Regions from separate parts of the Ralstonia sp. OTU4908 genome, predicted to be linked through region 1. Evidence: riboswitches for the same ligand, from Rfam matches in the RefSeq annotation. Region 1 holds a riboswitch; the other holds the start of a gene.
The links. A riboswitch is a leader RNA that binds a small molecule or an ion and turns the genes downstream of it on or off. The one in region 1 is predicted to bind glycine.

Region 1 (7,248 bases):
CGCTTTCGGTCGGCTCGATCATCAGCGTGCCCGGCACCGGGAAGCTCATCGTCGGCGCGTGGAAGCCGAAGTCCATCAGGCGCTTGGCGATGTCTTCGTTGCTGATGCCAGATTCCTTCTGCAGCGGGCGGATGTCGAGAATGCACTCGTGCGCCACCAGGCCGTGCGCGCCCGTGTAGAGCACCGGGTAGTACGGCGCGAGACGCTTGGCCACGTAGTTGGCCGACAGGATGGCCGTCTCGGTGGCGGCCGTCAGGCCCGCCGCGCCCATCATCGCGATGTACATCCACGAGATCGGCAGGATCGACGCCGAGCCGAAGGCTGCGGCCGACACGTTGCCGATGTTCTGGCTCGCGTCTTCCCCCGAAGCTGCGCGCCCCGGAAGGAACGGCGCGAGGTGCGCGCCCACGGCCACCGGACCGACGCCCGGGCCGCCGCCGCCATGCGGAATGCAGAACGTCTTGTGCAGGTTCAGGTGCGAGACGTCGCCGCCGAAGTGGCCCGGCGCGGCCGTGCCGACCATGGCGTTCATGTTCGCGCCGTCCACGTAGACCTGACCGCCGTGGCTGTGCACGATCTCGCAGACGCGCTTCACGCCTTCCTCGAACACGCCGTGCGTGGACGGGTAGGTGATCATGATCGCCGCGAGGTTCTTGCTGTGCTCGGCGGCTTTCTTCTCCAGATCGGGCAGATCGACGTTGCCGCGCTCATCGCACGCCACGACAACGACCTGCATGCCGGCCATCTGCGCCGATGCCGGGTTCGTGCCGTGCGCCGACGACGGGATCAGGCACACATTGCGGTGCGCTTCGCCACGGCTGGCGTGGTAGGCGTGAATGATCAGCAGACCGGCGTATTCGCCCTGCGAGCCGGCATTCGGCTGCAGGCTCACGGCGGCGTAGCCGGTGGCGGCGCACAGCATCTGCTCGAGCTGGTCGATCATCTCGCGGTAGCCGACGGTCTGGTCGGCCGGCGCGAACGGGTGGATGTTCGAGAACTCGGGCCACGTCACCGGCAGCATTTCTGCGGTGGCATTGAGCTTCATGGTGCACGAGCCCAGCGGGATCATCGTGCGGTCGAGCGCGAGGTCCTTGTCGGCCAGGCTGCGCAGGTAGCGCAGCATTTCGTGCTCGGAATGGTGCGCGTTGAACACCGGGTGCGTCAGGTACGCGCTCTGGCGGATGAGCGAGGCCGGATACGCATCGGTGACGCCCGCTTCGGTCTGGTCGAAGTCCGGTGCGGCGGCGTGGGCGGCATGCGCGAAGACTTCCCACAGCGCCACGACATCGGCGCGCGTGACGGTCTCGTCCAGCGAGATGCCCAGTCGCGCATCGTCGATCTGGCGCAGGTTGATACCGTGCGCCTGTGCTGCGATGTGCAGGTTCGCGGTGCGCGGGCCGGTGGCGACGGTCAGCGTGTCGAAGAAGGCGTCGGCTTCCAGCGTGTAGCCGATCGCGCGCAGGCCGGCGGCCAGCGTGGCGGTCAGGCGGTGCACGCGCTGGGCGATGCGCTTCAGACCTTGCGGGCCGTGGTAGACGGCGTACATCGACGCCATCACGCCCAGCAGCACCTGCGCGGTACAGATGTTCGAGGTGGCCTTCTCGCGGCGGATGTGCTGCTCGCGCGTCTGCAGCGCGAGGCGGTAGGCCGGGTTGCCTTGCGCATCGATCGTCACGCCGACCAGTCGGCCGGGCATCGAGCGCTTGAACGCATCGCGCACGGCCATGTAACCGGCGTGCGGGCCGCCGAAACCGAACGGCACGCCAAAACGCTGCGTGTTGCCGATCACGACGTCGGCGCCCCATTCGCCCGGCGCGGCCAGCAGCGTGAGTGCCAGCAGATCGGCGGCGGCCACGACCAGACCGCCGGCGGCGTGCACGGCATCGGTCAGGGCCTGGTACGTCGCCAGATCGCCCAGCAGCGCACCGTTGGCGCCCGGGTATTGCAGCAGCACGCCGAACGCGTCGTGCTTGGCCGCGTCGGCCGCCGGGCCGGTCACCACTTGCACGCCGATCGGCTCGGCGCGCGTGCGCACGACTTCCAGCGTTTGCGGCAGCACGTCGTCGGCCACGAAGAACACGGTCGACTTCGACTTGCCGATGCGCTGCAGCAGCGTCATGGCTTCTGCAGCGGCGGTCGCTTCGTCCAGCATCGACGCATTGGCGATGTCCATCGCCGTCAGGTCGATCACCATCTGCTGGAAATTCAGCATCGCCTCCAGGCGGCCCTGCGAGATTTCCGGCTGATACGGCGTGTAGGCCGTGTACCAGGCGGGGTTCTCGAGGATGTTGCGCAGGATGACGCCCGGCGTATGCGTGCCGTAGTAGCCCTGGCCGATCAGGCTCTTGACCACGCGGTTCTGCCCGGCGATGCCGCGCAGCTTGGCCAGCGCCGCTTCTTCGGTCAGCGGCTGCGTGAATTCGCCCAGCGGCATGCCGTCCTGGCGGCGGATGGCCGGCGGAATCACGGCGTCGATCAGCGCGGCGCGGCTGGGGTAGCCCAGCGTGGCCAGCATGGCGGTCTGCTCGTCGGCAGACGGGCCGATGTGGCGGTGCGAGAAGGCGTCGCGCGCCTCCAGGTCAGCCAACGTCGGGCGTTCGGCGGCAAGCGCCGAGGAAGCGGGGTGCGGAGCGTTCATGGCAAGGGCTCGAAATTCAGGCGATGCAAGCAATGGCCTATGCGCTGCGCAGGTCAGGGCGCGCGCACCGGCCGGAGGACCGGCTTAGCCGATCTTGGCTTCGTAATCAGCAGCCGACATCAGGGCGTTCACGTCGTCGGCGTTGGTCGGCTTGATCTTGAACAGCCAGGCCTCGTAGGCGCCTGCGTTCACGGATTCCGGCGCGCCGGCGGCATCTGCGTTGTTGGCGACGATCTCGCCGGCCACCGGGGCGAAGATGTCGGAAGCGGCCTTGACCGACTCCACCACGGCAATCGCTTCGTCCTTGGAGACGGCGCGGCCGGCTTCCGGCAGCTCCAGGAAGACGATGTCGCCGAGCTGTTCCTGCGCGAAGTCGGTAATGCCGATGGTCAGCGTGCCGTCGGCTTCAACGCGGATCCACTCGTCGTGTTCGGTGTACTTCAGATCGGCGGGGACGTTGCTCATGAAAAGGTTCTCCGGAAAATGGGTATTGGGGGATGCAGATTCGGTGTTCAGCTGACCAGCGCCTTGCCATTGCGCACGAACGGCAGTTTAACCACAGTCGCGGTCAACTTGCGGTCGCGAATTTCGACCTGTACGTCGGTGCCAATGGTCACGTCCTTGGGCAGGCGCGCCAGTGCGATGGAGAGCGACAGGCTCGGGCTGAACGTGCCGCTGGTGATCTCGCCGTCACCGGCGGCGGTGATGACTTTCTGGTGGGCGCGCAGCACGCCGCCCTTGTCGCGCAGGATCAGGCCGACGAACTGTTCGCGTTGGCCGCCAGCCTGCAGCGCGGCCTTGCCTGTGAAGTCGCGTTCGCTTTGCAGGTCGACCGTCCAAGCGAGGCCGGCGTCGAGCGGCGAAACGTGCTCGTCCATATCCTGGCCGTAGAGGTTCATGCCGGCCTCCAGGCGCAGCGTGTCGCGCGCGCCCAGGCCTGCCGGGCGCACGCCGGCCTGCAGCAGGCGTTCCCACACGCCTGCGATCTGCGCGGCCGGCACGACCAGTTCGAAACCGTCCTCACCGGTGTAGCCGGTGCGTGCCACCATGATCTCGCCCACGTTTTCCACGGTGACAAAGCCCGCGTTGAAGGGCTTGAGCGCCTCGCCCACGGCCTGCGTGCCGGGCAGCGCGGCGTAGGTCTTGGCGCGCGCATTCGGGCCTTGCACGGCCAGAATGCCCAGCGGCTCGGCGCCCGCGTTGTTGTCGGAGCGGCGCGGCGTGATGGTCACGTCGGTGCCGGCGGCCGCGTTCTGCGCGACGATCCATTCCAGGTCCGTCGGTGCGGTGCCGGCGTTGACGACCAGGCGGAACCAGTCTTCGCGGAAGAAGTAGACGATCAGGTCGTCGATCACTCCGCCCTTGGGGTTCAGCATGCAACTGTAGAGCGCCTTGCCGGGGGTCTGCAGCTTGTCGACGTTGTTGGCGAGCAGCCCTCGCAGGAAGTCGCGCACACGCGCACCGGTGAGGTCGACCACGCACATGTGCGAGACGTCGAAGACGCCGGCGTCCTGGCGCACGGCGTGATGTTCTTCGATCTGGGAGCCGTAGTTGACGGGCATGTCCCAGCCGCCAAAGTCGACCATGCGGGCGCCCAGCGAGCGGTGGATGGCATTGAGCGGCGTGTGTTGGAGCGTCATGGAATCTCTCGGCAGAGGCGCCGCCACTGTGGCCGGGCGCGGCGCGTTATTCGGGACCAGAAAAACAAAAAGGCCACCCGCGCAGCCTGATGCCTCATGGTGACGCCATGAAGATCAACAAGCTGCGCAGATGGCCCCTCTGTCCTTGGTACCTGAGAGATTGCGAAGCGGGGCGCATAGCGGTGCGCGCCGTTCGTGAGCCCCTTCGGTGGGCGCCCGCAGTGGTCGTGCGGCGCCAGCTCTCCAGAGTGCGGTCGGACGCATGTCCGCCGATCCGCCCGGTCCTGGATGCCTGAGAGTTTTCGGGTGCTACCCCTTCGGCGGCGCCTTGCCGTGTATGGCCGGCACGCTCTCCCGGATGGATGGGCGGAATTTACGGAAGGGGGATGGGATTGTCAATCAGGACAAATCGATGGCGAATTTTGGCGGCCACACAGCCAAAAACGGCCACACCCTCGGGGCGCTGGCGGGGCCGCCAACCCAAAGCGTGTGGCCGGAGTGCGGGTGTTGGCTAGTCGCGCTTTGACTTACTTGCCGATTTGGCGACTGACCTGGTTTTCCTGCTGGTTCAGCGTGCGCTGTTCCTGCTTGGTGATGTGCCCACCGTTTTGCGAGGCCATGTCGCGCTCTTCCTGGCGAATCTGGCGGTCTTCCTTGTGCAGCTGGCGCGCCTGGCCCCTGGTGATTTCGCCTTCCTTCACCTCGTTGTGGATGCGCTTGTTCTGGTTGGCGAGGCGGTGGTTGACCTCGGCGCGGCGCGGGTGGTTCTTTTGCCATTGCGTCTGGGCGAAGGCGCCGGTGGTGGCGGACAGGGCGACGGCGGTTACAGCCAGGATCTTGACGATGCGGTTCATGGTTTCTTCCTCCGGTGGGCGGCTGACCGATTCAGCCGCTGTCCTGTCCATAACGGCACGTTTTGGCTCCGGGCTGACCGTCATCGTGTAACGGGGCGTAAGCGGTGTAACGGCCGGAAGCAAAGCGAGGGGCGCAAACGCGTGCGGTGCGGTATTGGCACCTCCGACGGCGCCCCGGCAAACGGCTTTTCATCGGCTCAATCGATGCAAAGGCGCCGTGCTACCATCGTCGTCCGCTGTCGTTCCCGCCTGCTTTTTCTTCCGCCTGTTCCCATGTCTTCCGGTCTCGTCCACGGGCTCAATGCTGCCCAATCCGAAGGTGTGCATTACCTCGACGGCCCATGCCTGGTGCTGGCCGGGGCGGGCTCGGGCAAGACGCGCGTGATCACGCAAAAGATCGCGCACCTGATTCTCGACAAGGGCTTCGAGCCCAAGCACATCGCCGCGGTGACGTTCACCAACAAGGCGGCCAAGGAAATGCAGGAGCGCGTGGCCAAGCTGATGGACGGCGAGACGCGCGAAGACGGCAAGCGCATTCCCATCAAGCAGTTGACGGTCTGTACGTTCCACTCGCTGGGCGTGCAGATCCTGCGGGCGGAAGCCGAGCATGTCGGCCTCAAGCCACGTTTCTCGATCATGGATTCGGACGATTGTTTCGGCATGATCCAGGAGCAGCTGGCGACCACCGACAAGCAGTTGATCCGCCGCGTGCAGAGCACGATCTCGCTGTGGAAGAACGGTCTCGTCGATCCGGACACGGCGATTGCCGAGGCGCTCGCCAACAACAACGTCGATGACCACCAGGCGGCGCTCGTCTATCGCAACTACGTGGCGACGCTGCACGCGTATCAGGCGGTGGACTTCGACGACCTGATCCGCATTCCCGCCGAGCTGTTCGCGCGCAATGAAGAGGTGCGCCTGAAGTGGCAGAACCGTCTGCGCTACTTCCTCGTCGATGAATACCAGGACACCAACGCCTGCCAGTATCAGCTGCTGAAGCTGCTGGCGGGCGGCTCGCACCTGCGTGCGCCGGCCTTTACGGCCGTGGGCGACGACGATCAGGCCATCTACGGCTGGCGTGGCGCCACGCTCGACAACCTCAAGCTGCTGCAGACGGATTTCCCGAACCTGAAGGTGATCAAGCTGGAGCAGAACTACCGCTCCACGGTGCGCATTCTGAATGCCGCCAACGCGGTCATCGCACAGAACCCGAAACTGTTCGAGAAGACGCTGTGGAGCGAGCACGGCATGGGCGACGCGATCAACGTGACCAGCGCCAATGACGAGGAGCACGAAGCGGAAAGCGTCGTCTTCAAGCTCTCTGCCCACAAGTTCGAGCGCCGCGCGCAGTTTCGGGATTACGCGATCCTGTATCGCGGCAACTTCCAGGCGCGCCTGTTCGAGCAGATCCTGCGCCGCGAGCGCATTCCGTACGTGCTCTCGGGCGGGCAAAGCTTTTTCGACAAGGCCGAGATCAAGGATCTGTGCGCGTACCTGCGGCTGATTGCCAACGCGGATGACGACCCCGCCTTCATTCGCGCCATCACCACGCCCAAGCGCGGTGTGGGCAATGCGACGCTCGAAGTGCTGGGTTCGTTTGCCGGGCAGGCCAAGGTGTCGCTGTTCGAGGCGGCGATGATGGGCGGCATCGAAGCGCAACTCGCGCCGCGCCAGCTCGAGCCGCTGCGCGTGTTCTGCGAATTCATCGTGCGGCTCTCGGACCGCGCCGCCAAGGAGCCCGCCGCCACGCTGCTCGACGAGATGATGGAAGGCATCCATTACGAGGCCTACCTGTACGACACCTACGACGAGCGCCAGGCCCAGAACAAGTGGACCAACGTGCTGGAGTTTCTGGACTGGCTCAAGCGCAAGGGCACCAAGCCCGAAAAGGATGACGACGAAGAGGCCGCCGGTTTCGACAATGCCGATGGCTTGATGGACGCCGGTAAAAACCTGCTGGAACTCACGCAGACCATCGCGCTGATCAGCATGCTCGAAGGCAAGGAAGAGGACCCGGATGCGGTGCGCCTGTCCACGCTGCACGCGAGCAAGGGGCTGGAGTATCCGCACGTGTTCCTGGTCGGCGTGGAAGAGGGCATCTTGCCGCACTGCCGCG
Region 2 (7,248 bases), on a different contig from region 1:
GACCTGGCTGCTGGCAGGCCCCGGCAGAAACTGGCACAGCCCGACCAGATCGGTGAATGTGGCGTCGTCCAGCCAGCGCCGACGCTCCACGAACTCGCGGCGGAAGTAGCCGATATGCGCGACAGGGCCGCCGAAGCTCGTGAGGCCCAGCTTGAGAAAGACCGCCAGCACTTCCATGGCAGAGCCCGCTTGATGTGTACGGGACGGTGTGGCGGAAGCGGTCATTGGCGCGGGATATCGACGTTTGAGAAACCCGTATTAGAACATTGCCGCCATGGCTTGGAAGGCAACTAAAGTGGCAGGATAGGCATCGCCGTCACCGCCATTGGACTCTGCCGGGTATCCCATCATGCACTTTGCCCACACCATTGGCGCACAGCGCCATGTGTTCAACGATCTCAAGACACTCCTGGCCAAAGCGAGCCCAGCGCGCTCCGGCGACTACCTGGCGGGCCTGGCCGCGGCCAGTGAGGGCGAACGCATGGCCGCACGGATGGCACTGGCGGATGTGCCGCTGTCGGTGTTTCTCAACGAAGCGCTGGTGCCCTATGAAGACGACGAGGTCACGCGCCTGATTCTTGATCGGCACGACGCGCAGGCCTTCGGCCCGATCGCCTCGCTCACGGTGGGGGAATTCCGCAACTGGCTGCTCCTGCATGAGACCGACAGCCAGACACTGGCAAGCGTCGCGCCCGGCATCACGCCGGAAATGGCCGCCGCGGTCAGCAAGCTGATGCGCAACCAGGATCTGGTCGCCGTGGCGCGCAAGTGCCGCGTGGTCACGCGCTTTCGCAACACCATCGGTTTGCCCGGCCGGTTGTCGGTCCGGCTGCAGCCCAACCACCCGACGGATGATCCCAAAGGCATTGCTGCATCGATCATCGATGGCCTGCTCTATGGCTGCGGCGACGCGACCATCGGCATCAACCCTGCCGGCGACAATCTCGGCGCCATCGTTTCGCTGCTGCAACTGGTGGATGAGCTGCGCAACCGCTACGCCATTCCCACGCAGTCGTGCGTGCTGACCCACGTGACGAACACCATACGCGCCATTGACCAAGGTGCGCCGGTCGACCTGGTGTTCCAGTCGGTGGCGGGCAGCGAACAGGCCAACGCGGGATTCGGCATCAGCCTGGCCTTGCTGGCCGAGACCCATGACGCAGCACAAAGCCTGGCGCGCGGCACGGTCGGCAACAACGTGATGTATTTCGAGACCGGCCATGGCAGCGCGCTGTCGGCCAATGCGCACCACGGCGTTGATCAGCAAACGATGGAAGCGCGTGCCTATGCCGTAGCGCGGGCGTTTTCGCCCTTGCTGGTGAATACGGTGGTCGGCTTTATCGGGCCGGAGTACTTGTACGACGGCAAGCAGATCATCCGCGCCGGATTGGAAGACCACTTCTGCGGCAAGCTGATGGGCCTGCCGATGGGCTGCGACGTCTGCTATACCAACCACGCAGAAGCGGACCAGGACGACATGGATACGCTGCTGACGCTGTTTGGCGTGGCGGGCATCCATTTCATCATGGGCGTGCCGGGCGCTGACGACATCATGCTGAACTACCAGAGCACATCGTTCCATGACGCGCTCTATCTGCGCGACTCGCTCGGCCTGCGGCCCGCACCGGAGTTCGAGGCGTGGCTGCAAAGCATGGGCATCGTCGATGCGGCCGGCCGCCTGCAAGACGCCACGGCGCGGCAACCACTGCTGCAGTTGGCTCACGCACTGTGAATTTGTTGGGAAGCCGCTCATGCCGAAACACTCCCTCGTTCAGCTGAATCCGTGGGCGCACCTGCGCGCCTTTACCGACGCCCGTATCGCGCTGGGCCGCGCCGGCAACAGCCAGACGACCGACGCCGTGCTGGCATTCGGCGTGGCGCATGCCCAGGCGCGCGATGCCGTGCACCTGCCGCTCGATAGCGCAGCAGTGGCGGCCGCGCTTGAGGAAGCGGGCTTCACAGCGGTGACGGCGCACAGCGCGGCTGCGGATCGCGCGGAATATCTGCGCCGTCCCGACCTTGGCCGCCGCCTTGACGAGGCCAGCCGCGCAAGACTTGGCGCGTTGCGGCCAGCGCAGCCGTTCGACGTTGTCTTCGTGATTGCCGATGGGCTCTCCGCATTGGCGGTGCAAAGCCATGCAGTGCCGCTGCTACGCAGCGTGCGTGAGCGTCTGCCGGCCGGCTGGTCGATCGGGCCAGTCGCCATCGCCGAGCAGTCCCGGGTTGCGCTGGGGGATGAGATCGGTGCACTGCTGGGCGCGCGGCAGGTGGTGATGCTGATCGGTGAGCGGCCAGGGTTGAGTTCGCCTGACAGCCTGGGCATTTACCTGACCTGCGCGCCGCGTGTTGGCCGTTCCGATGCGGAGCGGAACTGCATCTCCAATGTGCGGCCGGCAGGCCTGGCCTATGACCAGGCTGCGACCCGACTGGTGTACCTGCTCAACGGCGCGCTGGCGCTCGGCCGCAGCGGCGTCGACCTGAAGGACGACACGCCTCCCGTTGCATCCGCTACAGCGCGACTTGCCGAACCTCACAACCCGTGACACACTCCCCCCCGCTGCCCACACCGGCAGCACGCAGGCGCGGCTGACGCACCAACGACAGCTGCAACACGCCGCAGGAGAGACCGGGCTCAACGCACGCACGTGCAACGCCCGGCGCCGATGGAGCAACCACCCCGGAAACTCTCAGGCAAAAGGACTGTGGCGTCGACTGCGAATCTGGAGAGAGGCGTGCACGCGCGCGCCCACCGAAGGGGAAGGCGCCAGCGCTGCTGACGCCCAAGCTCTCAGGTCCCGAGACAGATGGGGTGAGCCGACCGGATCGTCCGGTCATGACATCACTCCATAGGGACCGCCATGACGCACATCGTCATCGTCGGCGCCGGCATATCCGGCGTCACCACTGCTTACACGCTCTCGCAACTCGGCTATCGGGTCACGGTGCTCGACCGCCACCTGTACCCGGCCATGGAAACATCGTTCGCCAACGGCGGGCAGCTTTCCGCCAGCAACGCTGAAGTCTGGAACAGCACCGGCACGCTGCTCAAAGGCATCAAATGGATGCTGCGCAACGATGCCCCGCTGCTGCTCAATCCCAAGCCCTCGTGGCACAAATACTCGTGGATCGGCGAGTTCGTGGCCAGCATCGCGCACTACCGCCGCAACACCATCGAGACCACACGCATGGCCATCGAGGCACGCAAGCATCTGTTTGCGATGGCCGAACGGGAGCAGATCGATTTCGACCTGCAGAAGCGCGGCATTCTGCACGTCTATCACGACAAGGCCAGCTTTGCGGCAGCAGGCAAGGCCAACGCCCTGCTCGTCGCCGGCGGGCTTGAGCGGCACGCCGTGAGCCCCGAGGAGATCGCCGCCATTGAGCCGACGCTGCGCGGCAACTACTACGGCGGCTACTTCACCGCATCCGACGCCACCGGTGACATCCACAAGTTCACGCGCGGCCTGGCACAGGCGTGTGAGAAGCGCGGCGTGCGATTCATGCACGGCGTGGATGTGCGCCATGTGGAAACCACCGAAAGCGGCGTGCGCCTGCTGTTGCAAACCACGCTCGATGACCGCCTTTCCACCACCGCGGCGAATGTCGTGCAGGACCTTGCCGCCGATGCGATGGTCGTGTGCGCGGGCGTGGGCAGCCGGCATATCGCACAACTCGTGGGCGATCGCATCAACGTGTATCCGGTCAAGGGTTATTCGATCACGGTGCACCTGGACGACGATGCCAGCGTGCAAGGCGCGCCGTGGGTCAGCCTGCTGGATGAGAGCGCGAAGATCGTGACGAGCCGCCTGGGCACTGGCCGGTTCCGCGTGGCCGGTACGGCGGAGTTCAATGGCTACAACCGCGACATTCGCGCGGACCGCATCGAACCGCTGGTGGCATGGACACGCCGCAACTTTGCGATTGGTACCTCGCGTGTGGTGCCCTGGGCCGGCTTGCGCCCGATGATGCCGGACATGATGCCGCGCGTCGGCCGAGGGCGGCACGCGCGCGTGTTCTACAACACGGGACACGGGCACCTGGGCTGGACGCTGTCTGGCGCAACCGCTGCCATGGTAGGCGACGTGATCGCGCGAGATTGCCCGCTGCATTGATCGCAGCATGAAAAAAGCCCGCCGGAACATTGGCGGGCTTTTTTTCATTGCGAGAACGATCCAAGCGATCAGAACTTGTGTCGCACGCCCAGCATCACGCCCAAGCGCGAGTTGTTGCCGTACAGGTTGCCGGAGTTGTTGAACGCGGCGGCGCTGTCCAACGCCACCCAACTCCCCTGCAGATGCGTGTAGTCCACCTCGGCATACACATCGGTGCGCTTGCTGAAGGCGTAGTCGAGCATGCCGGCGGTGGTCAGGCGCTTGCCGCTGGCATCGAGGTGCTTCATCCAGTCGTACTGCACGGTGCCGATGAAGCTCAGTGCGCCGGAGATCGGCACCTTTGCGCCCACATAGGCGGCCTGGTTCTTGTAGTCGGCCACGTCGAGGCGGCTGTTCGTGTAGCCGAGGTACCACGTGGCAATCGAGGTATCCAGCTTGCCGCCAAAGCCCCAGACCGTCTGCTTGCTGGCAAGCGCCGCCGGCACCGCGCCGAAGAACGCCGACGACACATCGCGCGTGACCTGATACACCGCGCCCACTTCAGCCGAGCCCATGCTGTAGACGATCGAGCCGGCGCCGGCCGAACTCTTGCTGAAGCTGCCGGCTGCTTCGCCAAACGTCCATGCGCCGGCAAGCTGCAGACCGCCGAACGACTTGATGTACTTGACCGTGTTGTCGTAGCGCAGGCCGGTGTAGTTGCCGCCCTGATAGCCGACGATGGAGTTGTTGGCAAACGCCATCGCCTCGTACGAAGACAAAACCTCGTGTGCCAGCGTGTATTGCCGGCCGAGGTAGAGCTTGCCGTAGTCGCCTTCCAGGCCCACCACCGCGGTGCGTCCGAACAGTCGCCCGCCCTGCTGGCTGCCGCCGGTATCGGGGAAGAAGCCCGATTCCAGGATGAACATGGCCTTGGTGCCGCCACCCAGGTCTTCGGTGCCACGCAGGCCCCAGCGGCTACCGGTCAGCACGCCGTCCATCATCTGCAGATTGCTGTTGCCTGCCGCGTTTTCGTGCGTGCTGTAGCGGATGGTGGTGTCGATCAGCCCGTAGAGCGTGACACCGCCGGTGGTTTGCGCTGCCGCTGGCAGGCTCGTGGCTCCGAGCACCAATGCGGCAATCATTGTCTTGTTCATGGCTCCCTTGTCTCCTCTTTGATGTGATGGGGATGGATGTGCAACGGCTGCCCGCGCAGCCGTGGTGTTGCGTGGATAACGCCCACGGCCGCACGACCGCGAGCGCCAAAGTCTTCGTGACTCAGTGGTCAGCCGTATTGGTGGTGGTGCGGCTCAGTTGCGCCTGTACGGCCATGCGCACAGCGGCGTTTGCCGCGCCGTAGCCCAGGTAGCCGTTGCGCTGGACAAGCTCGAAGAAGAAGCGCTCGCGAAAGGGCTCGGTGTAGGTGTGCAGGAAGTCGCCGTGCGGGTCGCGGTCGTAGAGCAGACCATCGTCGTGCAGGCGGGTGAGCAGCGCATCGTCCAGCCCCAGGCGGGCGGCGACGTCGTCGTAGTAGTTCTCGGGCACATGCTGCAGGTGGGCCGCGCCGCGGTCGATGGCCTCAATGGTTTCGAACAGCCGCTCGGTGCGCAAGGCAATGTGATGCACGCCCGAGCCCGCGTAGGCGGCAATGAACCGGCCGGTGGCGGTGCGCCCGCTCTCCGATACGTTGAGCGGAATCCGCACGTTGCGGTCGGGGCTCACCATCGCACGGCTTTTCACGAGGCCGTACGGGTCGGCAATCTCCTGTTCGGGTTCGGCTTCCATGCCGAAGATGGCCCGGTAGAACAGCACGAAGCTGTCGAGCCGATGTGCGGGCAGCGCCTGCGCGACGTGGTCGATCGATGCCAATCCCGCTGCATCGTCCTGCATGCCAGGATGGAGAACGAAATCGCTTTCGTAGATGCTGCGATCGGCTTGGCGGTCGTCGATCAGATAGAGCAGCGTGCCATCGGGGGCCCGCAGCGCGGGAATGCTGCGTTCGGCAGGCCCCACCGGCCCGCGCCACTCCTGGGCGCACAGCACACGTGCGCGTGCCATGGCGCGCTCGGCGTCGTCCACCTTCAGGCCGATCGCGCAGACAGACGGCCCATGCAGCTCGAAATGCTCCGACGCCGCGCTGTCCTGCTCCATGTTCAGGATCACGTTGACGCGGCCTTGCCGATACAGGTCAACGGCCTTGGAGCGATGGTGCCCGGCAAAGGCAAAACCCAGTGCACGCAGGCGCATTTCAAGCTCCCGCCCTGCTGCGGCATCGACGGCAAACTCCAGGAAGTCCACGCCTTCAAATTGAGCTGCGGCCGGCAGTTCTGCGCCGCCCGCTTCGGACTCCAGCCAGAATAGTGAACGCATGCCATCCAGCGCCGTGAGCCGCGCGGGCGCGGAGCGGAAATCGTCATTGAAGACTTCGAGCGACAAGGGCCCGGTATAGCCCGCAGCAAGCAAGTCGCGCGCAAAGTCCGTCACCGGCAGGTCGCCCTGCCCCGGGAAGTTACGGTGATGCCGGCTCCAGGACAGTACGTCCATCGACAGCCTTGGCGCATCCGCAAACTGCACGAAGAAGAGCTTGTCCGCCGGCACGTTGCTAAGGCCATCCAACGTGTCGCCCAGCGACAGCGTATGGAAGCTGTCGAGAATCAGCCCGAGCGCCGGGTGGTCAGCCTGCTGCACGATTTGCCACGCTTGCCGCCAGGTTCGCGTGTGCCGCCCCCATGCCAGCGCCTCGTAGCCCACACGCAGCCCACGCCCGGCCGCAGCTTCCGCCATCTGGCGCAGATCGTCTGCCGCGCGCGCCGGGTCGTCGATGGCGATGTCCTGCACGTTGCTGCATACCAGCACCGTCTCGACACCCAGTTCGGCCATCACGTCGAACTTGCGCTCGGCGCGCGCCAGGTTTCGTGCAAACAACTCACGCGGCATGGCTTCGAAATCACGGAACGGCTGGTACAGCATGATCGCAAGCCCGAGATCTGCCGCCATCTGACGCACCCGGGCCGGGGAGCCGTCGAAGTTCAGCAGATCGTTTTCGAAGATCTCGATGCCATCAAAACCGGCAGCGGCCGCCGCCTCCAGCTTTTCAGGCAGCGTGCCGGACAGGCACACGGTGGCGATGCATTTGGGATAGCGCGCTGTGCGGAGCGAA

Region 2: it holds a riboswitch for glycine, as region 1 does, so the genes downstream of both, AAHM38_RS22850 (D-amino acid dehydrogenase) here and gcvT (glycine cleavage system aminomethyltransferase GcvT) in region 1, are expected to answer to the same signal.

Annotation. Positions count from the first base shown of each region.
Region 1 covers NZ_JASATD010000066.1:3,106-10,353, forward strand. Annotated here, with positions in the region: gene gcvP (aminomethyl-transferring glycine dehydrogenase) at 1-2,638, opposite strand, end outside; gene gcvH (glycine cleavage system protein GcvH) at 2,723-3,103, opposite strand; gene gcvT (glycine cleavage system aminomethyltransferase GcvT) at 3,151-4,278, opposite strand; glycine riboswitch at 4,408-4,535, opposite strand; glycine riboswitch at 4,548-4,645, opposite strand; gene AAHM38_RS24805 (hypothetical protein) at 4,806-5,132, opposite strand; gene AAHM38_RS24810 (UvrD-helicase domain-containing protein) at 5,406-7,248, shown strand, end outside.
Region 2 covers NZ_JASATD010000047.1:10,976-18,223, reverse strand. Annotated here, with positions in the region: gene chrA (chromate efflux transporter) at 1-225, opposite strand, end outside; gene AAHM38_RS22860 (ethanolamine ammonia-lyase subunit EutB) at 350-1,732, shown strand; gene eutC (ethanolamine ammonia-lyase subunit EutC) at 1,752-2,543, shown strand; glycine riboswitch at 2,608-2,713, shown strand; gene AAHM38_RS22850 (D-amino acid dehydrogenase) at 2,859-4,112, shown strand; gene AAHM38_RS22845 (porin) at 4,181-5,245, opposite strand; gene AAHM38_RS22840 (bifunctional sugar phosphate isomerase/epimerase/4-hydroxyphenylpyruvate dioxygenase family protein) at 5,367-7,248, opposite strand, start outside.